4 regions of the Paenibacillus sp. B46(2026) genome follow, and region 1 is predicted to be linked to each of the others. Evidence: riboswitches for the same ligand, from Rfam matches in the RefSeq annotation. Region 1 holds a riboswitch; each other region holds the start of a gene.
What was found. A riboswitch is a leader RNA that binds a small molecule or an ion and turns the genes downstream of it on or off. The one in region 1 is predicted to bind cyclic di-AMP.
Positions count from the first base shown of each region.

Region 2: another riboswitch for cyclic di-AMP. It lies ahead of AC1S8V_RS17460 (3D domain-containing protein); the one in region 1 lies ahead of AC1S8V_RS00525 (C40 family peptidase).
Region 3: another riboswitch for cyclic di-AMP. It lies ahead of AC1S8V_RS10525 (C40 family peptidase); the one in region 1 lies ahead of AC1S8V_RS00525 (C40 family peptidase).
Region 4: another riboswitch for cyclic di-AMP. It lies ahead of AC1S8V_RS16585 (C40 family peptidase); the one in region 1 lies ahead of AC1S8V_RS00525 (C40 family peptidase).

Region 1 is NZ_CM165907.1:109,271-117,073, forward strand. Features, by position in the region: gene AC1S8V_RS00520 (GNAT family N-acetyltransferase) at 1-281, opposite strand, end outside; gene AC1S8V_RS00525 (C40 family peptidase) at 637-1,107, opposite strand; cyclic di-AMP (ydaO/yuaA leader) riboswitch at 1,111-1,248, opposite strand; gene AC1S8V_RS00530 (hypothetical protein) at 1,503-2,345, opposite strand; gene AC1S8V_RS00535 (M1 family metallopeptidase) at 2,356-4,347, opposite strand; gene AC1S8V_RS00540 (YwhD family protein) at 4,449-4,952, shown strand; gene AC1S8V_RS00545 (transglycosylase domain-containing protein) at 5,152-7,230, opposite strand; gene AC1S8V_RS00550 (hypothetical protein) at 7,422-7,562, shown strand; gene speE (polyamine aminopropyltransferase) at 7,568-7,803, shown strand, end outside.
Region 2 is NZ_CM165907.1:3,920,739-3,928,541, forward strand. Features, by position in the region: gene lpdD (prenylated flavin chaperone LpdD) at 1-70, opposite strand, end outside; gene AC1S8V_RS17455 (polysaccharide deacetylase family protein) at 224-1,015, shown strand; gene AC1S8V_RS17460 (3D domain-containing protein) at 1,131-1,802, opposite strand; cyclic di-AMP (ydaO/yuaA leader) riboswitch at 1,805-2,001, opposite strand; gene AC1S8V_RS17465 (amino acid ABC transporter ATP-binding protein) at 2,218-2,940, opposite strand; gene AC1S8V_RS17470 (ABC transporter substrate-binding protein/permease) at 2,927-4,384, opposite strand; gene AC1S8V_RS17475 (M20 family metallopeptidase) at 4,574-5,749, shown strand; gene AC1S8V_RS17480 (alpha-glycosidase) at 5,902-7,671, shown strand.
Region 3 is NZ_CM165907.1:2,278,513-2,286,315, reverse strand. Features, by position in the region: gene AC1S8V_RS10550 (alpha/beta fold hydrolase) at 1-620, shown strand, start outside; gene AC1S8V_RS10545 (class I SAM-dependent methyltransferase) at 856-1,563, shown strand; partial or broken gene AC1S8V_RS10540 (carbohydrate-binding protein) at 2,161-3,556, shown strand; tRNA gene AC1S8V_RS10535 (tRNA-Leu) at 3,644-3,728, opposite strand; gene pelA (pectate lyase) at 3,904-4,857, opposite strand; cyclic di-AMP (ydaO/yuaA leader) riboswitch at 5,290-5,421, shown strand; gene AC1S8V_RS10525 (C40 family peptidase) at 5,427-5,891, shown strand; gene AC1S8V_RS10520 (hypothetical protein) at 6,016-6,717, shown strand; gene AC1S8V_RS10515 (carboxymuconolactone decarboxylase family protein) at 6,787-7,116, opposite strand; gene AC1S8V_RS10510 (hypothetical protein) at 7,258-7,476, opposite strand; gene AC1S8V_RS10505 (hypothetical protein) at 7,596-7,803, opposite strand, start outside.
Region 4 is NZ_CM165907.1:3,724,315-3,732,117, reverse strand. Features, by position in the region: gene AC1S8V_RS16595 (sensor histidine kinase) at 24-1,415, shown strand; gene AC1S8V_RS16590 (response regulator transcription factor) at 1,505-2,212, shown strand; cyclic di-AMP (ydaO/yuaA leader) riboswitch at 2,382-2,515, shown strand; gene AC1S8V_RS16585 (C40 family peptidase) at 2,521-2,994, shown strand; gene asnB (asparagine synthase (glutamine-hydrolyzing)) at 3,203-5,098, shown strand; gene AC1S8V_RS16575 (multicopper oxidase family protein) at 5,657-7,255, opposite strand; gene AC1S8V_RS16570 (metal-sensitive transcriptional regulator) at 7,404-7,724, shown strand.

The sequences.
Region 1 (7,803 bases):
TGACCACACAGCTCTGGATGCATGCCAAGGCCAATCCGGGTTACCCCTTGAAGTGGGAAGTATTGAGCAAACCCACATATACGATCGTTCTGATCCAGGACGATCGCATATTGCTCCTGCCGCAGCTGTGAATCTCCGAATTCCACTTCCAGAGCTTTCATCTGCTCCCAGGGGAGCCAACTGTAGATATTGTAAGGCGGATCATACTGCCAACTGCAGATAAGCTCCGCATGTTCTTCTCGCATGGGTACAACGTGAAACGTCACAGGGGTTTCCTTCATACACCTGCATGCTCCTTTCCTTGAAACAGAACTCTTTGTCCACTCTACAAAAGAGATGTTCATTTAGCAAGTCTTCCTTCCCAAGAAAAAAAATGAAACAAAAGTTCCAGTAATTCCGTTTATATTATAACGGGATGGGTAAAAACATCATAAGGGCACGGACAAACGAACGCAAAGTAAAGCTGTTGATGTCGCAGGATATGCCTTGTGTGTTACTTGCAACGTGAACAGGGAAAGAAGCACAAAAAAACCGCCGGATACATTCCTGCGGAGAATGTACCGGGCGGTTCTGTTGTGCTTCTTATTTCGTTCCAGTATGGTTAATGGTTACAGCATTATGTTGCTCAGCTTGTCCCTAGTCAAGGGCCAGTGATTCATATGCGTCCGTGCTCATAATCCGTTTAGCGCCAACATAACGATTGGCCCAGTAGTTTTCACTCAATGCACTGATCGTAACACCTTTGGAAGAAGAGGAGTGTGCGAACTTTCCATCCCCTACAAAGATTCCTACATGGGATACGCCTTTGCCTGTTGTATTAAAGAACACCAGATCGCCAGCTCTCATTTCCATGCGGGATACGGAATCGCCCATGTCGAATTGGGAACTGGATTGGCGTGCCAAATCAATACCCAACTTGTCGAATACATACCGTGTAAATCCGGAGCAGTCAAAGCCGTTAAGCGTTGTTCCCCCACTTTTGTATGTAGTTCCCATTGCTGAATCAATTACTGTGTCCATCTTTGAATCTGCGAATGCGCTACCTGCACCAAGTGATAAAGCGAATGTGATGCTAAGTACAGCTGCGGTTAATTTCTTCTTGAACAAGAGATATTCCCCTTCCAATGCCTGCGAGGTTAGCTTAAGGATTCGGTTGAAGGTCCCCTATGATCCCTCTGTAGCAAGATCAATTCACCCATAACTGGTTCCCCCGCTTCCCAGGTGCCAGGAATTTGGCTATGCTAGTTATGCACCTGCGAAATCAAGAAATGACGATTTAATTTTAAGTAGTTACAAATATGAATGTAAAGATTACAAAGTTGTTACTAAAAACTCACTGGGATTATTGTAACAGAGGAGTACCAGTTTGGCAACGTTTAGCAACAAATTTAGCAAAAAAAACCTCGACCTTTGACGGGGAAAGGTTGAGGTTTGCCTATTTATGAGTACTTATTAGGCCATGAGTTTAACATGCGATGGTAACAATTTTTAAACTATCTGCTCTAACCTTTGGATGTTTTGGACTGCCATAAGCGAAAATGGGCGCATATTTTCCACAGGCTCATTAGACATCTGGCAAGAGGATACGTCTGTTGTAGTATAAGTCCGGTGAGTCCTGTTAGTAACCATGAGACTGAAGTGAATGCCCCGAAGATAAGCAGATGAATTCCGCCGAGTAACAGTGCAATGCCAATCACGGTGATGAGATGACGTAGTGCAATCCAGAGTGCTTTGAGGGTACCGTGAGCCCCGCCTTCTCCTTCCGGTGCGGAAATACCGAACTGCATGTAGAGCAGGACGTGATGGATAACCCAGCCATATATGATCCAGGCAGCTACATAAGGTATGCCGGGCAAGAGTAATTGAAGGGAATGAAATCCGTCCATTAGAATTGAGTACAGCTTCGGTACGAGCCAGTAGGCGGGCAGAAGTATCAATAATGTACGTATGGTGTGGAGCAGCAGCATCGGTTTCCACAGATTTTTGATTCCGCGGACAAATGGAATGCGCTCTTCTGTACTATTATAGTGCTGAAGCGAGTAGAGCAGTCCTGCCTGAATGAGGGGGCTGATCAACATGCGAACCAGCAGCATAGCCCCCAGGATCCACAGATAACGATGAACCTCCGGATGGGTGGACAGGTTAAGTTGGCTTTCCATTTTGAATAAAAGCGTACTCAACTCCCCGGCATCGGGGTCAGGATAGCGCAGGAGCAGTGGGATGACCGCCGATTGAACCATTCGGTAGAGGAAATATCCCCATATAAGTTGATAGAGAAATAAGAGAGCTGCAATGAACATATGCTGACGGACGAGAAACCAGCCTTCACGTATTTTTGCTTTCACCGTATCCACCTCACCATGACAGACCTCCGAATATGGCTTCTATTAGTTTGGTTACACTCATGCTCCAGCGGGACTTCGCCCGCTCATCCAGTCCGGATTTCAGAAAATTATTCATATGGCGGTTCTCCAGCACGATCGTGTACAGGGGATCGGTCATGGCCCAGGAAACAGGGGATGTGTGAGTTGATTTATAGGTGATGCGATCTCCTTTTCCATTCCATTGCTTGGTGAGGATATGCCCATCTTCAAAAGCAATGCGAACAGGAACGGCGTTGTAATCACTACCTTTTTTCACGATTGTCACGGAAGACTCGTACAATGTTTGGCCGTCTTTTTGCACGGGTATAACACGAATATCCTCTACAGCAAAATCAGCCATTCCGTTACCATAGATGTATTGATCAAAATAATCAGACCAGGAAGTGCGGGTTACTTGCTCTACAACTTTCTGAAAATCAGCTGATGTGGGGTGTTTGAAGCGGTACTTCTTCACATAGGTAGAGAGAATGCGTTCCATCGTTTTCGCACCGACTTGATGTTCTATACCGAGCAATACAAGTTTGCCACGTGTGTAGACGTTGGCTGCGTACTCATTCTGTGAATCGAACTTCCAGGATTCCTGCGTTAATGATGAAGGAGACGTAATCAGGCCCGATTGTACCGGCAGGTTCGGGATCAGTCCATATTCCTGCTCCATCAGTTTGTCCTCCGCATAAGAGGTGAACCCTTCATCCAGCCAAGCTTCTTCGAATTCGTTACTGGCAACCATGCCGTAGAAGTATTGATGGCCAATCTCGTGAACTACGGTACGTTCCAGATCATAGCCTGGCGTGGTATCATCCGCACCAAAGGCTGTGATTAGCGTGGGATATTCCATACCTCCGGCACCGTTCCCTGTTTTGGGTGGAACAACGATGGATAAGGTCGCGTAAGGATATGGACCAAACCATTTGCTATAATTGGCTAGTGCGGCCTTCGCGGCATGGAAATATCGTTCTTTCAGATCCTGATGAGCAGGATCCAGGTACAGCTTGATTCGTACACCAGGAACATTGGGGGCAGAGAAGGGTTCCTCGGCGTAGACAAAATCGGGTGAGGCTGCCCAGGCGAAATCATGCACATCATCGGCATAGAATTGATAGACTTTCTCTCCATTCTTCACTACAGCTTGCTGCGTTGGAAATCCGGTAGCCGCCACTTTGTATGTTTCAGGCACCCGAATACGCACACTATATATACCGAAGTCGGCGTAGAACTCTGAATTGCCGTGGTATTGGTGCAGATTCCAGCCTTCCGTTGTTCGTCCGCGCCTGCCCACAGGTTCATAGGCACTTAATTTGGGAAACCATTGACCGGCCATGACAAAATCATCAGCGGTTCCCATCCGTGCAAAAATTTTCGGCAGATTCACTTCGAACCGGGTGTGGAGCGTGATGCTTTCCCCGCCTTTGACGGGTTTGGGCAAGCGTACTTTAATGAGGGTGGTATCCTTGATGTTTCCGTCATCTGGCTGCACATACTGCATCCGGTGCAGCAGAGAGAGCCCGTCCGCCGTTTTCATTTCGGTAATGTTCATGGACCCATAGCCATTGGCAGGCATGACATCACCCCGAAGCGTTCCACCGGATTCTTTCATAAAGGTGGTGTCAGCAGAAGAGAAGGCGTTGGGATACATATGAAAATATAGTTCGCTGACGGTTTTTTTACCTGGATGTGTCCAGGTGATCGTCTGAGTCCCTTTCAATACGTTCCCTTCGGCCAGTTTCACATCCATGTGATACTCCACAACACGGTTGCTGTACACTTCGGCGGTAGGGGTCTGTACACTTTCTGGAGGTGCTGGGGTTGGGGCTATTGCCTTGGGCTTGCCCGATTCGGGGGCGAGTACTGGCAATTCGGAATGAGTTGAGCGATTATAACCCAGAGTGATCCATATCCCTCCGGCAAGTACACACAGGGCCAGGGATGCGGTGAGCCAGCTCTTGGCGCGTCGTGGAATCATCGTTAAATACCTCCCGTTGACAAGCATCTACAGCATGTATATGTTTGCAATGGGCCAATTATTAGTTAAAATATTTGTATCAACCCTTGGAGGCTATAAACATGGACCAAAACGAGCAAAATGGCAAAAAACAGATTGCCTTGAATATCGTTAGTGCAAAAAGCAAGCATAAAGGCTTCGGTGCAGGCTCCATTGATCTGAATAACCTTTCCCCGGTCATTATTGATAATGGCGAAGCCAAGATCGATATCGGTGCGATGCATGCGAAGAGCAAAGTGGAACGCAATATCAAGTTCTCTACCAATCGTGAAGATGTGCCCAACGGACGCCAAGTATGGCTGGTGTGGGTAGCTGTCGATCGCACGGAGGAAGGCCAACTGTATGGTGGAGCAACCGCTTGTGAGATGTGGATTGATACAGAAGCAAGACGTGGGTGGAAACTGCTGGCGGAACATGTGAATCGCATGGACTATGCCTTGAAGCGTCGCTTCATGCTGGATGAGCTTGGACCCGAAGCTCGAGCTGCACTTAAGACGTTGCTGATCTCACACAACGAAGAATGGTGGAATGCTTCTCCGGATGTATTGAAGGAAGCACTGGCCTAAGGCAGATCATTCAATACAGTGTAAAAGCAAAAAAAGTAAAAGGCCCCTTGACCGGAAAGTTCGGTTCGGGGCCTTTTGCGTGTACGTTAACGGTATTCATCGAACTGAATAATTATGAGTTTTCTTTGAAGTGGAATTTCCAAATGTCTATTTTAATCAGGGAGCGGGAGCGACGTAATTAAGTCATCTCGTGTTTTCGTCATTCAACCCACCAACGTTTGAAGTCACTCCACCAGGAATGCTTCTCTTCCTGGATGCCTTGTTGATTATCTACCTGACGGGCTTTCTGGTCCTCTCCTGGATCCGAATCATCCGTCGTGCCATGACATACTTCTGTCGGTTCAGTACCATCAATAAAGACTTCCAGTCGCTTCTCTTCACAACCGTTTCCTGCCAGCTTGCCAGATTCCGGGTCAATATAGACACTTACAACATGATCAGGCACGGTGAAAATTTTGGGTGGTACGCTTGCAAGTGCCTGTTCTGTGAACTGGGCAAAGATTGGTGCCGCCCGGCGGCCATCCGAAGTCGAGATGGCTTTGCCTTGGTCGTACCCAACCCATACAGCGGTGGAGAGCTCGGGTGTGAACCCAACCAGCCAGGCATCCGTATTGGTCGTCCCTGTTTTCCCGGCTACCGGACGTTTGATGGCGGCAGATACCCGGTTACCCGTTCCCCCATTTTCGAATACACTTTCCATCAAACGAGTCAGTACATAAGCTGCCGCAGGTTCCACCACGGTCTCAGCCTTGGTTTGAGGCGATTCATAGAGTACACGTCCTGCTGCATCCGTTACTTGCAGAATAGCGACAGGTGGTGTCCGTTGTCCACCAGCAGCAATGACGGAAAAGGCCGACGCCATCTCCAGCGGACTGACAGGTGAGGTTCCCAGGGCAAGGGAAGGCACAGGGCTCAGGTTGCTTGTAATGCCGAGGTTTTTCGCCATGCTCACAACCTGCTCAGGGCCGATCTGCATAATGGTATTCACCGCATAGATATTGTCTGAAGCGGCGATCGCCTGCCTAAGATCAATCTCACCCAGATATTTGTCTCCAAAGTTGCCAGGTTTATAGGTTTTGCGGTCATTGTCATAATGAAACAGGGTGGGTTCACTGTTAAACATGGATGCACTGGTGAGCTGCTTGGATTCCAAGGCTGCCAGATACATAATGGGTTTAAATGCCGAACCTGGCTGGCGTGTGGTCGCCAGTACATGGTTAATCTGATTGGTGCGGTAGTTTTTGCCGCCCACCATGGCTTTGATGTAACCTGTGCGAGGGTCAATAGACACGAGGGCCGTCTCCAGCTCGCTTTTGGCATCCATACCTTTTGCTACAGCATCTTCGGCCGCTTTTTGTACACGTAGATCCAGTGTGGTGTAGATATTCAATCCCCCATGATCCAGCATTGCTTCACTGATTCCCAGCTCTTTGATGGCCAGACTTCGAATATAGTCCCGGAAATAAGGAGCACTTTCCACCGTTTTACGTTCACTTTCCGGCTTGAACGAAAGCATTTTCTCATAGGCCTTATCTGCTTCGGCCTGGGTGATCTTGCCGATATCCGCCATGGCATTCAGCACAATCTTCTGCCGGTCTTTGGCATTCTTCATATGATTATAGGGTGAATAGTAGGTGGGTCCTTTCGGGATTCCTGCCAGCATGGCACTCTCTGCGAGATCCAGCTGTTTGGCTGATTTGCCAAAATACATTCGTGAAGCCGCTTCGATTCCGTATGCTCCATGCCCATAATAGATTTCGTTCAGATACATCTGCAAAATTTCATCTTTGCTATATTTCATTTCCAATTGCGCCGTGTACATGGCTTCCTTTGCTTTGCGAGTCCATGTTTTCTCATGAGACAGATACAGGTTACGCGCCAATTGTTGGGTTAATGTACTCGCACCCTGTGACATCTGCATGTGTTCGAGGTTAACGAGCACAGCCCGTCCCATCCCTTGAACGTCGAAACCGTAGTGATTATAGAATTTGCGGTCCTCTACAGCCAGAGTGGCGTTGACCAGATCCGGAGCAATATCCTCCAGTTGAACGGGAACAGAGTCTTTGCCACCTGCGGAGAAGGTAGCGATCACTTCACCTTGACTGTCCAGCAATCGTGAATTCCGATCAGAGTCTGCGAGGGGCAGGCTGGTTGCGTATAGGTACACCAATCCCGCAGCGGTAGCAAGCATAGCGAGCACGGCGAGCAGAGACAGGTTTTTAAACAATTTCCGTACACGGAACCCGCGTTTGCGGGTCTTTGGGTTTGGCTTGGTCATGGAACGGGCTCCTCTCTTTTCTTCCAGTATGGGACTTGAATGGCAGGGATATTCAATCGGGTGCATAAGCAAACAAAATGTAGCATTTTCCCCGGAAAAACCGTTTTGCAGTATAAACATCAATCGCGTATAATGCAAAAGGGTAATGAAAAGGTAAGATTCGGTACAAGATATACTATCTATATAATGAAGTGAACCGCGGAACTTTCCCGCAGGCCAGCAATCATAACGCGATATGGCGCCGAACGCTGGACGTGCTTGGGCGAACCGATTATAGTGCACAGCACTTGGGTCGGGTATGGCTGATCATTAACTTTACGGAAAGAAGGTAGAGATTATGGAATTGTGGTTTACGGAGAAACAGACCCCGGTATTCGGGATCACCGCGAAGATTAAGCAGACCTATGTTACAGAGAAAACCAATTTTCAGGATTTGGCCATGGTAGAGACCGAGGAATTCGGTAACATGTTGCTTCTTGATGGCATGGTGATGACTACCGTAAAAGACGAGTTCGTATATCACGAAATGGCAGCTCATCCTGCGCTGAACACTCACCCGAATCCGAAAAAAGT
Region 2 (7,803 bases), 3.1 Mb from region 1:
CGAGAAAAACCTTATCCTCTCCTGCTTCAATCACCTGTAACCGTATCGATTTCAAATCATATGTACTCATAACCATCCACCTATCCTTCTCTATATGTTATATATGGAGGAATTATGGCTGTCATGAGCTAAATCAGCAATGAAACTTCTCACACTACGCATATTTTATAGAGACCCCGGGCATACCAAGAAGAACGTCATTTTGGAAAAGGAGGCTGTTATTATGCGCGTACGCCTCATTATGCTGATGGTTATCGTTATTTTTCTCGGAGGATATCATCCTCAAGCTTCATCACGGAATGCTTCAAGCCCACCAAGTGAATCGGTATCGGGTTCAGATTCCGGGGAAGAAGAACAACTGACATTGGGACAGTTACGTCAAAAATATGCCGATACGTTCAAAACCAATGGTCCTTCAACGAAGAAGGTTGCACTGACTTTTGATGATGTGCCCGATCCACGGTTTACTCCACAGGTCCTGGATGTATTGAAGAAATACAATGTCAGAGCTACATTCTTCATCGTAGGTAGTCGTGCTGAGAAACATCCGGATCTCGTAAAACGCATGGTTAGGGAAGGACATATCGTTGGCAATCACAGCTACAATCATCCGGAATTCAGTAAGCTGTCGATGAATGCCTTTCGCAAACAAATCTTACATACCGGGGATATTATTCACCGCCTCACGGGATATACCCCCAAAATGATACGGCCACCTTATGGAGACATTAATGAGGAACAGCTGAGATGGGCTGCCAGACAGCATTATAGCATTGTGAACTGGAATGTTGACTCCCTGGACTGGAAAGGCCTCTCCAAGGAAAAGGTGAAGGATAATATCCTATCTGCCGTAAAACCTGGTTCCATCGTTCTGCAGCATGCAGGAGGCGGTGTGGGCTCTAACCTGAACGGCACGATTGAGGCTTTGCCCGAAGTCATTGAGGAACTGCGTAACCGCGGATATGAACTCGTCACCTTGGACGAAATGTTGGGATTGCCGAAGGCCAAAGATTAGGATGTCCTTGATCCGTGTTAGGAAATGATTGCAAATGTTAAAAGGGTGCCTGTTCAATCGCAAGTTAGCGACTGGCAGACACCCAGTTTGAATTCATTAGGATGTAATTTACTTTCTACTTCAGAATGTAGAGCTCGATATCCTGAAAACCAAATGTGCTTACGGACTGCTTGCTACCAGGAATGAAGATATCAATCCGGTGACCCTTGATTGCACCGCCCACATCACGTGCTGTGGCTACAAAAGCCTGTTTTGGCAATCCTGGATGGCTGTGACCAGTGACCAGTACTTTGGTTCCAAGTGGAATCACACTTGGATCAACAGCAATCGTACCCAGTTCAAGATCATTGCCGAAGTAATCCACAGCACCCCATCCTCCATTTTCAGACGGATCTGCAGAGTACGCCGTTGCTTTCACATTCACTGCTTTACTGTAATCAAACGTTTTGCCCCAGGCTTGAACCACTTTGTTATCTGCGTTAACGTCCAAGCTTGCTGTGGTAACCGTCTTCGCTTGAGTCTTGCTTTCCGTTGCGGCAGCAGCAACATTATTTGCTTTGCCGGGGATCGTAATTTTCAAACCACCATAAATGTTGTAGGGCGAAATGTCGTTATTTGCTTTAACCAACGTGTTAAGTGCTACTCCATATTGTTTTGATAAGGTGTAGAAGGTATCCCCCTCTTTGGCCACATGAACTGAATCTGCGTGAGCCGGAACGGCTTGAATAAGCATTGCTGTTGTCAATAATGCTACTGCTGTTTTGGCTATACGTTTCTTGTTAATCATGGTCTTCCTCCCTCATTATGCCTGCGAAGTTAGTTGTCGGATTCGGATGAGGAGCCCACCCTATAGGTTTTTCGTTACATTTTGAAACATTATGTACCCCTAATTCACCCCAAGCAGTGTGCTATCGATCTTCCCCTGCACAATCTGCATCGTTACATCCCCCGCACTTCCTGTCCGGAAGTTTCGGCAGAGTTCAATATATCACAATTTTGTAACCTGAACTTGTAGTAATTCTTACCAAATGGTTTTTAGCGCATCATCATCTGTAAGAATACTGGATAATTCAGAAATGTTGTGTGACCCGATGCCTTTGTATTAGGTAACAGAAAAGTTACTTTTCGGTCTGTAGGTGACTAATTCGCATAAAAATAGCGTTACCGACTTAAAGTCAGTAACACTATTTGAATAATCTAATTTAGAGTACTTTAGCAAGAAAATCACGTGTACGTGAATGTTTGGGTGCTCCAAACACTTCGTCTGGTGTTCCCTCTTCTACAATAACCCCGCCATCCATGAACAGGATCCGGTCTCCCACTTCACGTGCAAAACCCATCTCATGCGTCACGATAACCATGGTCATCCCGCCTTCTGCAAGACGTTTCATGACATCCAATACTTCACCGACCATCTCGGGGTCCAGTGCCGAAGTAGGCTCGTCGAACAGCATAACATGCGGCTGCATGGCCAATGCTCTTGCAATGGCGATCCGCTGCTTCTGTCCACCGGACAGCTGATTCGGGAATGTATCTTTTTTATCGTACAAGCCCACGGTGTTAAGCAGATCAGCAGCGATTTTCTCCGCTTCCTGCGTGGATTGTTTCTTCACTTTAATCGGAGCAATCGTGATGTTTTGCTGTACCGTTTTGTGTGGGAACAGGTTGAAATGCTGGAACACCATGCCCATTTTTTCACGAGTCGCATTGATGTTGTGCTTCGGGTCTGTGATCGACACCCCCTCAAAATCAATCTCACCCGATGAAGGCTGTTCAAGCAGGTTCAGACAACGCAAGAACGTACTTTTCCCTGAACCGGAAGGACCGATGACAACAACAACCTCGCCTTTGCCAATGGTCACATTAACACCCTTCAGTACATCATTGTTTCCATAGGATTTGTGTAATTGTCTAACGTCTATCACTTGCACTCAACTTCCTTTCCAGTCGTCCCAGCAGCTTGGACAAAATGAACGTCAACACAAAGTAAATGGCTGCCGCAATTAGAAACGGACTCATCCCTTGATACGTAATGTTTTTGACCACACTAGCCTGATACATAATGTCCACCATACCGATAACAGAGATGATGGAGGATTCCTTGATAATCGTCACGAACTCATTACCAATAGCCGGCAATACGGCTTTGAAAGCCTGTGGTAATACAATATGGCGCATTGCAGTGGCTCTCCCCATTCCGAGAGACCGAGCTGCTTCCAACTGTCCACGATCCACACCTTGAATACCTGCACGGAAAATCTCCGCAAGATAGGCACCACTATTAATGGAAAGCGTGATAATACCCGCTTGAAGGGGACTAAAATTAATGCCAAATGTCAGGGCTAATCCATAATAGATAATCATCAGCTGAACCAGCATCGGAGTACCGCGAATGACTTCGACATACGCTGTTCCGATCCAACGCAAAATGGCTACATCATGCAGACGGAACAAACAGATGATCAATCCGATCATAACCCCGAAGATTACACCAAGTGCAGATAACAGGAGCGTGTATCCTACACCTGTTGCATAAAAGCTCTTGTATTGCCAGAACACTTCAAAAATATTTTGGTTTTTATTGAGCTTGTCTGCCATTAAAAGACTGGCATCTGTAACCATTTGTTCGATCTTATTTTCACTTTTTAAGCGCTCAAGCGTTCCATTGACTGCACTCAGCAACTCGGTATTCCCTTTACGAATTCCGATTGCTGCTTCTACCTGCTCTTCATCAGGCACAGCAGGAGCAAGTGCAATTACATCGTCCAGATATCCCGCAGCGACTGTATCTTCAACAATGGCTGCATTTACACGATTGGTCTGTAACTGCAACACAATATCAGAGATTTTATCGAGCGCAGTAAGCTTCGCGCCTGGAATATTCTGTCCTATCGTTTCCTGAATGGAGCCCTTCTGCACCCCTATTTTTTCATTCTCCAGTTCTTTCATCGTCAGGTATTTGTCTTTATCCGCACTTCGAACCATAATCACTTGTTTGGATTTGTAATAGGTGTCGGAAAAATCAATGCTTTTCTTCCGTTCATCGGTCGGCGTCATGCCCGAGATAACCAGATCAACACGACCGCTCTGCAATGCAGGCAGAAGCCCGTCAAAACCCATGTCCTCAATCACAAGCTCAGCGCCAAGGTCTTTGGCAATTTCTTTGGCAATCTCAATATCAAAACCAACGATCTCATCTTTGCCATTAATCACTTTATGGAATTCATAGGGTGCAAAATCGGCACTTGTACCGAGCACCAGCTTTTTACTGCTTGAATTGTCTGTAGTCCCACTTGCAAATGCCACAGGAACGGCAGTCGTCAGCAGAACGACAAAGGTCAACAGCATCATGGTGTAACGACTTATCAATTTCAACCTTTTTCTCTCCCCTTACAATACTTTGTATACTTCTCATGTTGATGACTGAGTCATTATAAAGTACAATGCATGATTATGCAATGCATTTTGACATTACAAATCTTGACTTGTTTCTGAAAAAATGAAGCAAACATGATATAATCAATGAATTATTTTCATTTTTGCATAAGGAGTTTACTAATGACATCTAACAAATCACAGATCCTGACGGTTATTGATCAATATGCTTCCCGTTTCAAAGCCATTTCATCATATATCGGTGCCAACCCCGAACTGGGAAATGAAGAGTATCTTGCTTCTGCTCGTCTAAAAGAAGAACTGGTCTATCATGGTTTCACTGTAGAGGCTCCAATCCTTGGACTGGACACAGCCTTTATTGGAACCTATTCAGCCGCCAAACCCGGCCCAACCATCGCATTACTGTGTGAGTATGACGCCTTGCCGGAGATCGGTCACGCTTGTGGTCACCATCTGATCTGTATGATGAGTCTTGGGGCTGCTGTTGGGCTGAAGTCCATTCTGGATGAAGTTGGCGGAACCATTAAAGTGTTTGGTACGCCTGCTGAAGAGACACGTGGTGCCAAAGTACCGATGGCGGAAGCAGGCTTGTTCGATAACTGCGATGTCGCTCTCATGGCGCATCCATATTATGCCTATGAAAAGTCAGGCAGCTCGCTGGCTATTGATGCTGTACAATTTGAATTCCATGGCAGATCTTCACATGCTGCTGCAAGTCCGCATGAAGGCATTAATGCACTTGATGCCGTCATCCAAACGTTCAACGGAATCAATGCATTCCGGCAGCAAGTGAAAAGTACCGTTCGCATCCATGGGGTGATCAACAACGGGGGTCAGGCGGCAAACATCATTCCTGACTATGCTTCCGCGCAATTTTATGTACGTGCCGCAACCCGAAAAGAACTGAATATTCTCACGGAACGTGTGATTCAGATCGCTGAAGGCTCTGCTCTCCAGACAGGCTGCAAGCTGGTGACGTCCAACTATGAAACGTCCTATGACGAGATGGTCACCAATGAAGCATTCTCAGCTGCATTTAGTCAAAATCTGATGGAACTTGGTATCCCGCAAGAAGAGATTGTGAGTGGTAACGATCATGGCTCCATGGACATCGGTAACGTTTCCCTGAAATGTCCTGCCATCCATCCTTACATTCGTGTTGTAGACGAGGTGCACACACTACACTCCATAGCCTTCCGTGATCTTGCACTACAAGAGCGCGCTCTGGACGGGATGATTCTGGGAGCCAAGGCACTCGCTACAACAGCCTATGACGTCCTGAGCCAACCTGAACTGCTTCAATCCATCCGTACAGAGTTCGAACAAGCTATTTGTTAACATTGTATATCCAGTAAGAAGCTGGATATGCTGTGAAAGAAAGCCTTGAAAACACTGAAAACAATACATTTTATTACAGTAAATATGGTTCATTTGCTGGCTAACTTGGTTATATATTGCTATAACTTATCCTATATTCAGGAGGTGCTGTCATGCTGCTCGAAGCTATGTATCATGTCCCTCGTGACAAGTGGGCTTATGCCTACAACTCGTCTACCATACATCTGCGCGTACGAACCAAGCGCAATGATGTGCAATACGTGACTGCACTGACCGGAGATAAGTACAATTGGAACGGAACCTACAAGGAAATTCAACTGGAGAAGGCCGCTTCCGATCGCATGTTTGATTATTGGGAGGCTGCCGTCGAGCCACAATTCAAACGTCTCACCTATATATTTCGGATAACTGCCGGTTCAGAGGATGTGTTTCTTGCGGATAACGGAATTCATTATGAGACCCCCTATCCCACCGGAGGATACTATGAGTTCTCTTATATACACGAAATCGATGTGTTTAAGGTGCCCGAGTGGGCCAAAGAAGCTGTCTTTTATCAGATCATGACTGAACGGTTTGCCAATGGAGATCCCACGCTAAATCCACAAGAAACCCATGACTGGGGTGGCAAACCTGAGTTGGACAATTATTTTGGTGGAGATTTGCAAGGTGTGCTGGATCATCTGCATGACTTGACTGAACTTGGCGTGAATGCCATTTACTTTACCCCGTTATTCCAGGCCAATTCCTACCATAAATACGATACCATTGACTATAAAAAAGTCGACCCCCATTTCGGTGATAACGCCATGCTAAGAAAACTGACAGAAGAATGCCATCGCCTGGGTATTCGTGTTATGCTGGACGCCGTATTTAACCATTGCAGCGAAAACTTTCCCCCTTTTCAGCACGTTCTCCAACATGGAAAAAACTCAAAGTATGCGGATTGGTTCCACATTAATGAATATCCGGTTCAAATTAAGGACGGTATACCTACCTACGATACGTTTGGGTTCTATGGCAACATGCCCAAATTCAATACAGCCAACCCGGAGGTTAAGGCATATCTACTCGATGTGGCTGAGTACTGGATCAAGGAAATCAAGCTGGATGGCTGGCGACTGGATGTAGCGAATGAAGTGGACAACCATTTCTGGCGTGATTTCCGCAAGGTTGTGAAGGCAGCGAATCCCGAAGCTTATATTGTTGGTGAAGTATGGAGCGATTCCTTGACCTGGCTTATGGGAGATCAATTCGATTCCGTTATGAATTATCCATTTGCCGACAAAGTACTTCAGTTCTTCTGCGGTTCAATGGATGGTTATCATTTTGCGAGTGAGATGGGTTCACTGATTATGCGCTATCCGCAACAAACCAACGAAGTGATCTTTAATATGCTCTGCAGCCACGATACCCCTCGCCTGCTCACCCGGTTAGGAGAAGACAAACGCCGATTAAAGTTATCAGTTGTATTCCTCTTCACCTATATCGGCACACCTTGTATCTTCTATGGAGATGAGGTTGGGATTAGTGGTGGTGCTGACCCGGATTGCCGAAAATGCATGGAATGGGATCCTGCTAAACAAGACAGAGAACTCTACGATTTCTATCGTCTGATGATCGATTTACGCAAAAACAATGAAGCCCTGCGCAAGGGACGCTTCCGTTTCCTCAAAGCTGATCATCATGATCCCTGTATCGTGTACGAACGTGTAGATGACAACCTCCACTTTACTGTATGGATGAACAATACATCTCAAGATCGTACGCTCTCTCATCCCATGGAAACAAAAGACTGGAAGGATGCTTTAACTGAAGAGTCTGTGTATCCAACCGATGGCATGATGAATGTTAAGCTTGATCCTTACGGGTACCGCATTTTGTACAGGCAGCTTGATCCGGCGACCATCCATTATAAAGTCTAAGTCCAAGCATGGTCATAACAAAAGAAAACACTTCTACCGCCTCAGATGAATGTAGTACGTTCATTCTGAAGTTTCGAAGTGTTTTTTATTGCGTAAAAAAGCCACAGCATCATGTGCTGTGACTCATTCAAG
Region 3 (7,803 bases), 2.2 Mb from region 1:
ACATCCGCGGCCATGGACAAAGCGAACCTTCCAAAAAAGAGATTACATATCCGTTAATCGCCCGGGATATCTGCCAGCTGATGGACCATTTGAAGATTGAGAAAGCATTTTTGTGCGGATACTCAACCGGCGGCGCGGTAGTGCTCGATTTTTTGCTGACGTGTCCTGAACGGGCACTCGGCGGCATTGTAATTGGCGGAATGTCGGAAGTCAGCGATCCAAAGTTAAAAAACAAAATATCGAGCGGGCTCCTCTTGTCTCGCATCGGTGCGGTCGGTCCAATTGCGCTTTCTACCGCCTGGGGCCAAGCGAAGCTCAAACTGTCTTTGTTCCGGTCACTGTTTAACGATGCCAAAAAAACAACCCCAAAAAACGCCGAGCAATATTATCAATACAGTCTGCACTATAACTGTACGGCACAATTGGGAAATATTCTTCAACCCGTTTTGTTGGTATACGGTGAGAAGGATACGCTGTTCCATCCCTACGCCAATCTGCTGAAAGAACGATTGCCTAGGAGCGAGCTGGTTTTTATCAAAAATGCCAAACATCAGATCCCAACAAAAGCTGCAGGTACCTTGAACGAACTAATCAAGCAGTTTATTTACCACATCCGATAAGCATGATCATTATAAAGATCGCAGGCAATATCCAAATTCCTTTTTTCCTCATAACTGTTCACCCCATTTATGTACATTGTCTCTTGAAAATCTTGGGGTTATCCGAGGTTTTTTTTGCCAAAATGACGATCGGAGCTGGGAGAGAAAGCGTTAGGTCGATTTTCCAAGTATTATTCTGAAACGTTAGTAGTAAACTATGCTTCAATATGAATGAAATGGTGGTGAGTTAAATCTCATGCATTTGTCCCCGCGCCTGTATCATCGGTTTGTACGCCCACAATGGTTCACCAATAAATATATCCACGAGCATATCAAAAGCAGTTTCTCCATAGAAAATAAAAGCGTTCTGGATTTTGGCTGCGGAACGGGAGCAAACTGTTCCATATGTGATGCGGATCATTATTATGGCATTGATCCGGATGCCAAAAGAGTACAATTTGCCAAACAGTTGCATCCGAGCTATTCCTTTATGGTTTTTGACAAAAACCATATCCCGATACCGGATCATACCGTAGATTTCATTTTCATCATCGCGGTTCTGCACCATATTTCAAACGAACAAATTTCCGGGTATTTGAACGAGTTCAGAAGAGTAATGAAGCCCGAAGGAACAATGATTGTCATCGAGCCATATTTATGTCCGAAACATAAAATCAACAACTGGTTTATGAATAAGTATGACAACGGTGAGTTTATTCGCAGTGAGGATGAATATCTGCAGCTATTCAAACGTCAGCAGTATGATTTTCAGGTGATCAAAAAGTTTAGAAAGTGCTTCCTATACAACGAACTCGTTTTTACAGCGGCACTCCAAGAGAACACGATTCAAGAAAAGACACAAGCCCCTATCTCTATCGCTTCAGAACTAATCATACAGGCCGCAGAACAATCAGCGAAGAATCAAACGCTTGTTGAAGAAGAACCTCAACTTGAATACGACTGACTAATTGTCCTTTCTCGACTGATGAGTGCCTCCTTCGGGAGTTTATTGTTCTCATTGTTTGATTTAGTTGTGAGTTATATGTAAGCAAAGGTTTTCCCATCTCAATCTAAAACAGGCGCACCGCAAAAAAAGTCTGCATGTATGCAGGCTTTACTCGCGAATCCCTCTAAATTTTGTTGTATATCGGTTACTTTACAGATAAAGGAAAGGCTCTTTCCCCAACCCGAAACTTCCACCCCCAACAAGAATACCTATGCGAGAGCATCTCATATCAGGCTGGCCACCACTTGCAGCACATCCATTTACAGCTTCTGCTTCAACATATCTGCCAAATCTCTGACTGTTGTCGGTTCAATCTCGTAGATTCAGAGGATATGGATATTGTTTTCCGATTTTTTTTTGCCAAAAACATCATGAATCTCTCAAAAAGAGATAACAATCAACAAATAAACTGTAATATGTCAGGTTTTTTTTCAAAATAATATAGTAAAATTTACTATTTAAAACTTTATTTTTCATTCATTACAATCTGAGAGGACGTGATAAGAAGATTCTCATCGCCGCTTAGCAAGTTTTTTTGAACACGCTTTCATGTGTATGATCATTTCGAGGAGGGTGAAAATTTTGAAATTGAAATTGAAATTGAGATTGAAAAAATCAGTCAATGTTTTATTGGCCTGTTTAACGGCTCTGCCTCTGATGTTAACCTCGACACACGTGTCAGCAGCCAGTGATGCCAACATTAATTTGTCCTCCGAAAAACAGCTCATTCGCGGTTTTGGCGGTATCAACCATCCAGCCTGGATCGGTGACTTGACGGCAACTCAGCGTGAAACAGCCTTTGGCAACGATCAGAACCAATTAGGCTTCTCTGTGCTCAGGGTTTACGTCGATCCGGACCGAAATAACTGGTCTCGTGAAGTCGCCACAGCCAAGCGTGCTATTGAAAAAGGGGCTATCGTATTTGCATCACCATGGAATCCTCCGAACGACATGATTGAGACCTTCAACCGCAACGGAGACACCAACGCCAAACGGCTGAAATACGACAAGTATGCTGCATATGCCCAGCATCTTAACGATTTTGTTACCTACATGAAGGATAACGGCGTGAATCTCTATGCCATTTCAGTACAAAACGAGCCGGACTACGCTCATGACTGGACCTGGTGGACACCACAGGAAATCCTTCTTTTCATGAAAGAGAATGCAGGCTCCATTCAAAATACAAAAGTGATGGCACCGGAGTCCTTCCAGTATTTAAAAAATATATCTGACCCCATCCTGAATGATCCGCAGGCTCTCGCCAATATGGACATCCTGGGAGCACATACGTACGGGACCCAGATCAGTTTCAGCATATTAAGGTAACAACAAGGTTGTCATCGTGGCAATCAACCGTGGCACTTCGTCAGCAAGTCAGAAGTTTGTGCTGCAAAACGGCAACGCCTCTACCGTCTCCTCCTGGATGACGGATGCCATTCGAAATCTGCAATCAGGCTCACCGATCAATGTATCCAATGGCGCCTTCACGGCCCAACTGCCTGCACAGAGCGTTACAACCTTTGTGGCTGATCTGACTGGCGGTTCCAGCAATCCGAACACCGGCATGACTTACGAAGCCGAAACGAATACAGCCTTGACGAGTTCTACGGTTGAGACGATCTATCCGGGGTACACCGGCTCTGGTTACGTTAATTTCAATGCCAATGCCGATGCAGCGATTCAATGGAACAGTATCTATTGCGCCACCACGGGCACCAAAAACGTGAAAATCCGTTATGCCCTGGAGAGCGGGGCACGGAACCTCGACGTGTACGTGAACGGAACCAAGGTAACTAGCAATGCTTCCTTCGCGTCGACAGGTGCTTGGTCAACCTGGAGCGAAAAAACAATTCAGGTTCCGATGAATGAAGGCACGAACACGTTGAGACTGGTCACGACCGGGACGGAAGGACCGAATATTGATCGTATTCAAGTGTCGGCTCAGTAAACTATCGGACGAGACAACTTGTTTGGGACAATACAAAAAGGTTCCTCAAAGGCGTTAGCCTAACGAGGAACCTTTTATTTTATTTGATGCGGTCGAGAGGACTCGAACCTCCACGGGGGGTTAGCCCACACGGACCTGAACCGTGCGCGTCTGCCAATTCCGCCACGACCGCATATTATATCTCCGTAAGCAATCTCGGCGACAAGAAATAATATATCATGCGGAATCTATCGTGTCAACAGTGAAAATAATAACAATAAAGCCCGAGCCAGACGTCCGTGTCTGATTCGGGCTTTACTTATAGCTGTGGATAATTTTCCTTCATCCAACCTGCGCCATATTACAAATTACAGCTTGGAAGGCCAGTTGCCATACCACGCATAACCGCCTCTTCTTTCTTTATCAATATCACTTAATTTGTACTTAACTACCCCGTCACGACCAATAAAGATCGGTTTATCCGTTCCCACTTCGTAGAAGCGAGCCCAGATCGGTGCAGCTTTGGAATCAGCGATAATTTTGCTGTCTCCGTTTGCTCTTTCATACTTGTAACCTGTAATCTTCACTTTGTTAAACCACGCCTCGGCTCCTTTAATGGATGCCGTAATTTTAGCGTTAGCAGGTCTGGTTTTCAGGAATTTAACAATCGTTACACTCTCTCCAGCCGTCAACGATGGTACTTCATAGATTCTTGCGCTTGCCGGTTTAAGGGTACTGGAATCATGTTGTTGTCCCCACGCTGTCAGCTTACCGCCTGAAACGACCTGTGTATTCAGAATCGCCTCCACACCTTTATCAACTGAATTTTTACTGCGGTTAGCAAGTGTACTGTCGATAAACGAGAAGTCACCTTTGCGCGTCGCTACTTCATCGAGCATGATCATTACATTAATCATGGCATCATCATTGTAAGTAATGTGCTTGTGATATCCCGAGCTTTTGTAGACTTGAGGCCATCCGCCGTTCGAATACTGCATATTGATCAAAAAGTTGATTCCTTTGATTGCAGCAGCGGAGTATCGCGGATCATTAGTCTTTTTGAATTCCTTCGCCAATCTTCTAATTTCTGAATATGTAGCTTTGTTATCGATCGTAGACTTCGCCCATTCCCCACTCGATTGTTTATAGTCTTTTCTCCAACCTCCATCTGGCAGTTGGTTCTTCAGAATATCGGAAATACTTGCTGTCGTACCTGATGCATCAGCAGCAGATACCGTTGCTACAGGGAGAACCGCCATCCCAACTGTTGAGAACACCATGGTACATGCCAGTACAAAAGTAACTATTTTTTTTGCTTTCAATGGATTACACTCTCCTATGTTCGTTTTTTTAATAAATCTCCCACTTCTACATTACATATGATACAAATCCCTAAACCTCCTTTATTTGAACTTATGACACAATAAAATCTATTTCCATCCAATATGTGGATTGGATACAACGATAATATGCAAAAAAACGATATTTGTCAATATATGCAACTTAATGAATATAATTTCTGAAATTCTACATAACGGAATAGTCCTTTTACCTCATGACAAACCTGTTTATTTATCCAAAATCACCTTTAACGAACCAATAATGACGTTTTTGTCATGAATGATACCCAAACTTGATCCCTTCTTTCATATAAAAACCGTAATTCCGCTAACATTGAGGTATTACGAAGGGTTTTAAATGGGTTTGACAATTACGCATTTATGCAATATAGTTTCAAATAGTTACAAAAACTTAATTATTCATTGCCGAGTTTCATGTTTGAAAACGGGGGAACCATTTTGGGTGAATTATTCTTATACATAGGAAATATAGGGAACCTTCTACCGAACCCTTAGCTAACTCCGTAGGCATCGAAGGGAGAACATTGATTTTGAAAAAACTGATTATCTCCATTTTTGGAGCAGCTGTACTATTTACATCCGGGGCAACAAGCACAGAGGCAAGCAGTATTAACTCTCTAGTGAACAACATGACTGGTATACCTTACAAGTGGGGTGGCACGACTATGGCTGGCTTCGACTGTTCCGGGTTTATGAGATATCTTTTCAACAAATACAGCATTGAATTGCCACGTACTTCGCAGCAACAAGCCAAAGCAGGTACTCCGGTATCCAAAAGTAACATTCGCACAGGTGATCTGGTGTTCTTCAATACGATGGGCAAAGGCATTTCACATACAGGTGTGTATATCGGCGGCGGACAATTCGCTCATGCTTCCAGCAGTAAAGGTGTAAGCATCACCAAGATGTCCAATCCTTATTTCAATGATCGTTACGTGACAGCACGTCGGGTAACTGGACAGTTTATGTACGATAAAATGTTGGGTAAAATGTAATTCACATACAAAAAGGCATCGGTTATAAACCGGATGCCTTTTTTGTTTAACCATTTTTTGTCTTCAACTGCTTTCTTAAACAATGTAAAATGTTTTAGGAAATAAAAGGAGATGAGGAGAACAATTGAAAAAGTTAATGTTTGTTTTAAGTTTTGCTATTTTAGTAATAGGTAGTTTAGGATGCAGTAGTGAGAACGAAAAAGATTTTAGAGATGTTTCATGGGGTACCAAGATCGACAAAGTCATTTCAGCAGAAGAAAAGAACGGTAACTCAGGCTATGAAGAGGACGTACATAATGAACATGAGAAAAGTATCGAATATTCTAATCTTGTAGTCTTGGGTAAGAAAGCAGATGCTAAATACGTTTTCACTGATTTATTAGACAATGATAGCATTCTGGTAATGATGGAAGAAGGAAGGGAATTATCAGAGGAATTAAATAACCCCAACACAACAGAAACAAGGAAAGAAGAGATATACAAAATAATGGACCAGCGCCTTGAGGAAATGGAAAATGCAGCAGATGAATATCCATTAGATGACTTCTTGTTGTACGAGGCCACATATTACTTTGGCATGTTAAATAGTCAGGATTCTGATGAAATTCTGGGAGAGCTTACGAATAAATATGGTCAGCCAGGAAGCAAGACCTTCGATAACTCCATTACATATTTTTGGGATACGGATCGCTCTAAGATTGAATTTCATCCTGAACGGTACTCCACAATAAACTATACAGCAAACTACTCCGTTATGGAGAAATTTGCTGATGTGGACAAGTATAATAAAAAAGCAAACAGTAAAGAAAGTAAAAACGACCTTTAAAGAAACAGGGTTATACTCCCATATTGAAAGGAAGTATAACCCTGTTTCTTTTTCACAAAGTTTTTTAAATTATTGTAACCCTTTCTGCACTCGCATCGCGCCCTGAGACAGGGCATGTCCGCCTCCTACAGCTCCGGCCACGGCTACGGTCTCCATAATCTCCTGATCTGTTGCACCCTTGGCACGGGCTTCTTCTACATGGTAGAAGGTACATACCTCATTGTTAGCAAATAGTCCAATCCCGAGCGCAATGAGCTGTTTCGTCTTCGCATCAATCACACCAGGCTGAAAACATTCTCCGGTAAACTCATGATATGACTTCACCACACCTGGCAGCACATCGCTTAATGCCCCAATCTGATCCTTGTAGGCATGAACTTTATCATTCATCAATGTCATGGCTTGCAGCACACCCTCTCGGCTATAGTTACAGATCTTCCTCACTGTACCTATCTTCTCTCCCGAGTGAGTCAATTATGCCAAGAAATCATGGTAATTCCAAACATTTAACGCTCATGGCTCTGCCATAATTATAAGCTGCTACTCACTAAGTGGACTCTGGCGCGGCTCGCTGAACAACTGATATCGGTAATTGCGATCCAACTTAACGACACGTCGATTCTGACGACGGATAAGTACCTGCTCGCCATCCCAGGCAACCACAATTCCTGTGACATCGTTTGATTCCAGCTCGTCCCTCACTACTCTTACTTTCTCACCTGACAGACGCAGAGCGTCCAGTTCTGTATCACTGATCATGTTCATGGCTCCTATATTCCAAATTTATTTACAAAAAGAGACCTAAATGAAATGTCATTTAGGTCTCACGTGACTGTATTGGACTGTCATGTCATTCGAAATTATGTCCCGACTGAAAGTTACCGCTGCGCGTGCTCTTTGCTGTCGTTCTTCTCAAACCAAAAATCAAGCACTTTGGCGGACATCACACGTTCTTCAAGGTACTCCACTTGATGCGGTGTAAATTGTTCTTTCCAAGAGAAGGACAACTCTTCGCACAAGCCTACAATCGTCAGTAATTCTGACCAGGCAACATAGCGTTTGTACCAGAAAAATTGAGGATGTTCA
Region 4 (7,803 bases), 3.3 Mb from region 1:
GATTTCAAAAGGTGATATATTCGGTGTGGAATAAAATTCATTTAAAACTCAGCTTTACCATTTTCAGCTTGTTTATTGGGATTTTAATTTTGCTAAGCATTGTACTTAACCTTATATTCACGAATTTTTTGTCATCAAAGGTACACGATGAAGCCAATGAGTTAGCAGCACATTTGTCTACTATGCTTGAGGAGCAAGGTAACAGTGCGGAACAAATGGCCGATTTTACAGGCGTCCAGATGTACATCTTGAGTTCACAAGGAAGATTCATTGAATCAAAGACTTCAGACGCCTCCATTTATCCTAACTATATCTGGGATAATCGCAAATTGTTAGAGGGGAAGAAGGTGGAAAGAGAATTTACTTTTAATAACGAACTTTATCTGCTTCACGGTATCCCTGTAACCACTAATCCAACGGTAAAAGGGATTTACGTGATTAGTTCTCTAGAAAATATGAAGGATTCGATCCAAACGATTAGAAATTTACTGTTTATCACTGGATTTGGAGCACTGTTATTGGCGTTGGGTTGCATCTTTTTTCTATCCAAAAGATTATCGAATCCATTATTAAAAATTGAAAGTGCAACTCGCCAAATTGCCAAAGGAGAACTGAATCTTGAAATTCCTGTGGAAACTAAAGATGAGATTGGTTCATTGTCACAAGCCATAAACGACCTCGCTAAAGAATTAAAACAATATCGAGATAATCGTTCGGAGTTCTTTGCCAACGTCTCCCATGAATTGAAAACACCAATTACTTATATGGAAGGGTATGCAGACATATTGGCTAAAGATCTTGTGGAAAATGATGAAGAAAAGAAAAAATATCTACAAATCATCTCTGAGGAAGCACGACGTTTAAATGTAATCATAAATGATCTCTTTGAATTGTCTAAGATGGAAGAAGGTAAAATTGACTTAAAACTAATGTCTGTCGAACCCACTTCGATTATTCAAAGGTCTATAGATAAGGTTCAATTAAAAGCCAAAGAAAAAGATCTTACGATTCGAAGTAAGTTGAGTCCTGTACCTCATATTTTTGTAGATTCTAACCGACTGGAACAGATTATTTTAAATCTATTGGATAATGCCATTCGTTACACAGCCGAGGGGTACATTCAAGTTTCTTTAACTTCTGAAATAGGCGCGGTAGTGATAAGCATTTGCGATACGGGGCCCGGAATTTCAGCAGAAGAACTTCCAAATATATTTGAACGTTTTTACCGAGTTGAGAAATCGAGATCTCGGGCGTATGGAGGAACAGGATTGGGGCTTTCCATTGTTCAAAGTCTTGTTTTACAACAAGGAGGAACAATACATGTGGAAAGTAAAATTGGAGAGGGGACGCGATTTAAAGTAATTTTCCCGTCCATCACATCTTCTTCATTAAAATCACACAGCTTCAAAATATAATATGTAAAACAAATGAGCTAATGATAGTTGACATTTACGGTCAGAAACCGCATATTGCTAAAGATTAATGAAATGGATGGGATGACCATATGAATAAGTTGAAAGCATTAGTTATTGATGACGAATGGAATATGAGAAATCTGTTGCGAATTTATTTAACTAAAGAGGGTTTTGATATTACGGAAGCTCATAATGGAACCGAAGGACTGTCCTATCTTCAGAAAAATTCGTATCATGTCATTTTATTAGACGTTATGATGCCCGATATGGATGGATGGCATCTTTGTGAAAAAATCAGATCGTTTAGTGAAACACCTATATTGATGCTTACAGCTCGAGGGGATGTGAAGGATAAGGTACATGGGTTAGGTGCCGGTGCTGATGATTATATGGTGAAACCTGTAAATTCAGATGAACTCATTGCTCGCTTGTTTGCGCTTATTCGACGATCTTCACAGTCTCTAAGCCTCAAAGAAATCGGTAAAAAAATCATGTATACAGACATGATTATTTATCCAGATCGAAGACAGGTTATGGTACTTGACACAAATTTGGATTTGACCCAAAAAGAACTTGATATATTGCTTATATTGGCCGAGCATCCACAAAGAGTTTTCTCTAGAGATGAAATCATAGAACGTCTCTGGGGAAGTGACTTTTTTGGGGATAACCGAGTCGTAGACACCCATGTGAAAAATATCCGGGAGAAGTTGCAGTTGGCTGGCTTGGAACAGAATCCCATTCAAACGGTTTGGGGCATAGGGTATAAGTGGTTGTATAGTGTAGAGGAGCCTTGAACTTATAACTAGAATTCGGCAATACAAAAAGAACTTGTGCTAAGAAGCGATCCTCCCTAAGTTTAGCAGGAGACGGTCGTTTCTTTTCTTTTTTAGTATAAGATATACGAGAATTCCACATTAAATCCACACAATTTAACAATATAATATTCTATAGGTTACAAATATTTAACTATTTTTGCCGAATTTCGTATTGAAAACGGGGGAACCATTTGTTGGGTGAATTATTCTTGCAAGAAAAGAATATAGGGAGCCTTTAACCGAATCCTTAAGCTAACTCCGTAGGCATCTAAGGGAGGAACAAAAGTTTGAAGAAAGTTATTTTATCGGTGCTTGGAGCAGCAGTTTTATTTACCTCCACAGCAACAGGGGCATTTGCTAGTCAGGCAAAACTAACAGAAGAAATAAAAGAAGTGGTTGGAACGCCATACCTTTATGGTGGGACAACAACATCTGGTTTTGATTGTTCCGGTTTTATCCTGTATGTTTTTAATAAGTTTAAACTAGATTTGCCGCGCACTTCTAGTATGCAAGCAACAAAGGGATCGTTTGTAGAGAAAGAAGAACTACGCCCAGGGGATCTCGTTTTCTTTAATACGAATGGTCGCAGCATTTCCCATGCAGGTATTTATGTAGGTGACAATCAATTTGCACATTCATCAAGCAGTAAGGGTGTTCGAATTAGTAGCTTATCTGAAAGTTATTATAAAACCAAATATGTTACAGCTCGTCGAGTGGTTAGCGAGCAGAACTATCTTAAAATGGTTGACGATAGTCATTAAAATGGACAAGCCCGTGGGTAATTCACGGGTTTTTCCATTTTGTTTAGCAACTTGCCTCGAACAGATAAAGCCATTCTCAGTGAACTAAACCAATAAATAAGTAAATAACTTAACAAACTGTGATTTATGATGTGGACATTAACCTTTCACAGATTCCACATACATAAAAGCTAAACTAATCTTATATCGATTAGAGGAGAATAGCCCAATGTGTGGATTTGTAAGTTTATATAACAAGTATCGTATGCCAGTAGATGCAAATATTCTGCAACATATGACAGACTCCATAGCTCATCGTGGCCCAGATGATGAAGGGATGTATATCCATGATCATATCGGTCTGGGTTTTAGGAGACTAAGTATACTGGATATCGAGCACGGGGCACAGCCCATGACCAATGAGACCAAAGATATTTGGCTTGTATTCAATGGGGAGATTTATAATTATAAAGAGTTGAAGGATTGGTTAAGCCAAAAAGGTCATACATTTTATACAGATTCGGATACTGAAGTGCTGCTGAGGCTTTATGAAGACGTTGGAATTAAATGTGTCAGCTATTTACGGGGCATGTTTGGTTTCACCATATGGGATCGAAAAAAAGATCTTTTATTTGCGGCAAGGGATCATTTCGGGATAAAGCCTGTATATTTCAGTGAAACCGCCTTTGGATACATGATTGGTTCTGAAATTAAATCGATACTGGCTTCAGGTAGGATTGATCGGGAAGTAGATGAGAATGCACTATATCATTATCTTACATTTCAATATGTACCTGAACCTTCAACCATGTTCAAAGGAATCCATAAATTGAAAGCCGGCCATTATTTGATTGTACAGGATAATGAATTGATCATTAAACCGTATTACGAAGTGAAGTTTGAGCCAAATGAAAACAGGTCCTATTCCGATTTAGTAGAGGAGACTCGATCGGTAATAACGGAATCGGTGTGTATTCACAAGAACTCAGATGTCCCCAGGGGCGCATTCTTATCGGGCGGTATTGATTCAAGCAGTTTAGTTGGATTACTTCATCAATTGGAACCAACCCAAACATTCAGCGTTGGATTCGATATGCCGGGATATAGTGAATTGGATGATGCCAGAAAGACAGCCGCTTATTTTGGGACTGAGCATCATGAAATTCGGATTAATGCCCGCGACTATATAGATATACTACCTTCTCTAATATGGCATATGGATGAGCCAGTAGCAGACCCCTCAGCCGTGGGTCTCTACTTTGTATCGAGGTTGGCTAGTCAGCATGTTAAAATGGCCTTCTCAGGAGAGGGCGCGGATGAATTTTTTGGAGGCTACAACATTTATCAGGAACCATATGCTCTCCGTATGTTTCAGGATCTTCCAGGAAGATTGAGAAGTCTTGCAGGACATCTTGGAAGGTTAATGCCCGATGGCATGAAAGGCAAGGGATTTTTGGAAAGAGGTAGTCTTATTCTACAAGAACGTTACTTTGGGAATGCGAAAATTTTTATGGATCATGAAAAAGATAAGGTATTAGCACCATGGTTAACGGAGCAGGGGGTATGTGAACCGACTCTTCAGGTGACTAAGCCGCTTTATAACCAAGCGAAGTTATATGATGAAGTCACGCAGATGCAGTATATTGATATTCATACTTGGCTGCGTGGAAACATCCTAATGAAAGCAGATAAAATGTCTATGGCTAATTCCTTGGAACTTCGGGTTCCCTTTGTAGACACAAAAGTATTTGAATTAGCTGCTACAATTCCCACAAAGTATAAAGTTACACCTACAGCAACCAAATTATTGCTCCGTGAAGCTATGAAAGGTGTGGTTCCACCTGATGTACAGCACCGAAAAAAATTAGGTTTTCCTGTGCCTACCAGGGTATGGTTGAAAAGTGAATGGTACACATGGGCTAAAAATCTGATTATGACGGCAGACGTAGATCAATGGATCAATAAAACGTATGTCCTACAGCTACTTGAGATCCATAAGGAAGGGAAATTGGATGCAAGCCGTAAATTGTGGACCATCCTTGTATTTATCTTATGGCATCAAATATATATTGAAGATCGTGTGTATTCCTTTTCCGTTCCTTCTTCCAAAAGAATGATTTTGTAATCCTTTATCTTTAACAAAGTTCTCCAAAGGAGATGAGAAAACAAAAACGAAAAACGTTACTGTGCTGAACAAAAATGACCAACATTATTGAAAAGCTGATGGTATCAACCCCTCGAGATAGAGATCATGTTAAAATGAGCTCATTATACCGGGGGGATTTTCGTATGCCACCCAAATAGGGGAAAGCGATAAGCAATAGGACGGTTCGTCTGCTGGTGAAAGAGGGACAGATCAACAAACGAATGAAAGTGAAGTTTAAGATCAAGAGCTTGGACCAAATCAGGAGATAGAACGCAAAAATCCTCATTTTTGTTACTGTTGAGGAACTAAATCTAGAGAGACACTTAATTTGTAGCAGTAGGGCCTACATTTTGTCAGTATCGCTTGTTTTACAATCAGGGCATTTCCAAAACAAATGCGGCGTCACTCCTCGGTTGGATTCCGGAGAAGATCGCCGCATAATGGATTCTTCTGTTTTTTAGTATCTCATTGACTAGACTTGACATTTGTATCAGCAGATTATAATAGAGCGTGGAAAATGCTTCTCATTAATTATCCTTATTCAGCCACGTTATCTACATTCGGATCAGGTGTATAGTTACTTTCATAATCTGTATACACTACTTCCGTTACCATTCCCGCGGAAGCATGGTGCAAATCATGGCAATGGAACATCCAATCTCCTGGGTTATCGGCTTCAAAAGCAACAACGTAGGTTTCCCCTGGTTTAACATTTAGGGTATCCTTCATGATCGTTGACCCCTGATAGGGTTGACCATTTTTACTTAGTACTTGGAAAAATTGACCATGGAGATGCATGGGATGGTCATCCGTCTTGGACTGATTTACAAAAGTAACTTTGACCTTGTCACCTTTCTTGACTTGTATGACATCTGTATCCGGAAACACCTTTCCGTTGATTGTGTAAACCATTTCTCCGTCTTTCATCTCCGTATATAAATTCATAGTCACGTTCTGATCAAATGTTTGATTCAAAGAAAATTTAGGATTTGAAATGTTACCGTATTTCTCTAAATCAAACAGGGGAAGCGTGACAGAAGTATTAGAAATGTCATTTTGAACTTTTGAACCTTCATATTGGATAACGACTTTCATATTTTGTATCGGTGTTTCAGTTCCGTGTTCCTCAAGTAGCCAGGAGCCTGGATTGTCCGCTGTAAATTCAATATCATAACGTTCTCCAGGAGCAATAGAAAGTATTTGATCTTTAATCACCCCGGCTTCATTAATAGGCTGACCATCCGAAGCAATTACTTTAAAATTGTGGCCATGTAAGTGCATTTGATGACTGATAAATCCTGCATTAATTAGGCGAATTCTAACTTTATCTCCTTCTTTCACAGCTAGCTTCTCAATGGCAGGACCTGTTTTTCCGTTTACCGTGTATAGGTCATACATGCTCATATCATGTCCGCCCATACTCAACGTGTCCTCGTCCATATTCTTATCCGAATCGGACATATTCATTTCATTATGATCCATATCTTTCATATCCATGCTGTCGGAATCACCCATACTCATGTCGCCAGAACTCATCCATTCATCTAACATAAGAGTGTAGTCCCGGTCATAGTCATTTTTGAGTTCTTCAACAACAAGCGAACCATACAAGCCTTTATCCACTTGGTTTACACTGTCTTGGTGAGAATGGTACCAATAGGTACCGGGTACATTGGCTTTGAAAACATACGTAAATGTTTTACCTGGTTCAACAGCATCTTGTGTGACGCCAGGAATGCCATCCATATTATTGGGAACCGGGTAGCCGTGCCAATGAATGGAGACAGGCTGATTCAATTCATTTTTTAAATTGATTTTTACGTTATCTCCAACTTTTACACGGATTTGAGGTCCGGGGACAGAATTGTTGAATGTCCAAACTGGTAATATCTTACCTTTGGAAACTTCAAGATTGCTCTCTTGGGCAGTGATCGTGAATTCTTTACCGTTTACCACTGGAGTAGCAGATGTGAATTTCACGGCATTAGGACTGGAATTAACCGTTGTAGGATTATTCATGTTTGAGTGATCCATTTCTTCCATTTCATTGTTTTTAATAGCATTTGCACATCCCGTAGCAAAAATAGCAAAAGAACTAATTACGATAATTCTCTTTACAAGCATAGATTTTTTCATATATCTTTCCTCCATGTTTTGTATTTGTTTGGTAATAACAATAATAGTATAGATAATTTATGTAGAAATAATGTAGTTGATTTTCATTTTGTATAGTATAGGGGGGCTATAGTATAATAAACGTATATAGAAAAGGAGTGATCGGAACATGGGGGATTTAATTCAAGAGCAGGAGTCATGTAACACGGAAGAACGTAGAAGCCATCATTCTGAGAAAACAAAGAATAATTTGATTAGCCGGCTTAACAGAATTGAGGGACAAGTTAGAGGACTAAAGGGATTAATAGAAAAGGACACTTATTGTGATAATGTGCTGAATCAAATCTCTTCAGTCCAAGCAGCATTGAACGGGGTAGGTAAACTTTTGTTAGAGCATCACATGAAAAGCTGTGTAATGGAACGCATTCAGGAAGGTGAAAACGAAGTTATTGATGAATTATTAGTTACTATAAATAAATTAATCAAATAGTGTTGTAAACAAAAGAGGGTTCTTGCAACCCTTTTTTGTTTACAGAAAATATTTTGACAAATATACGGTAGGGGGGTAA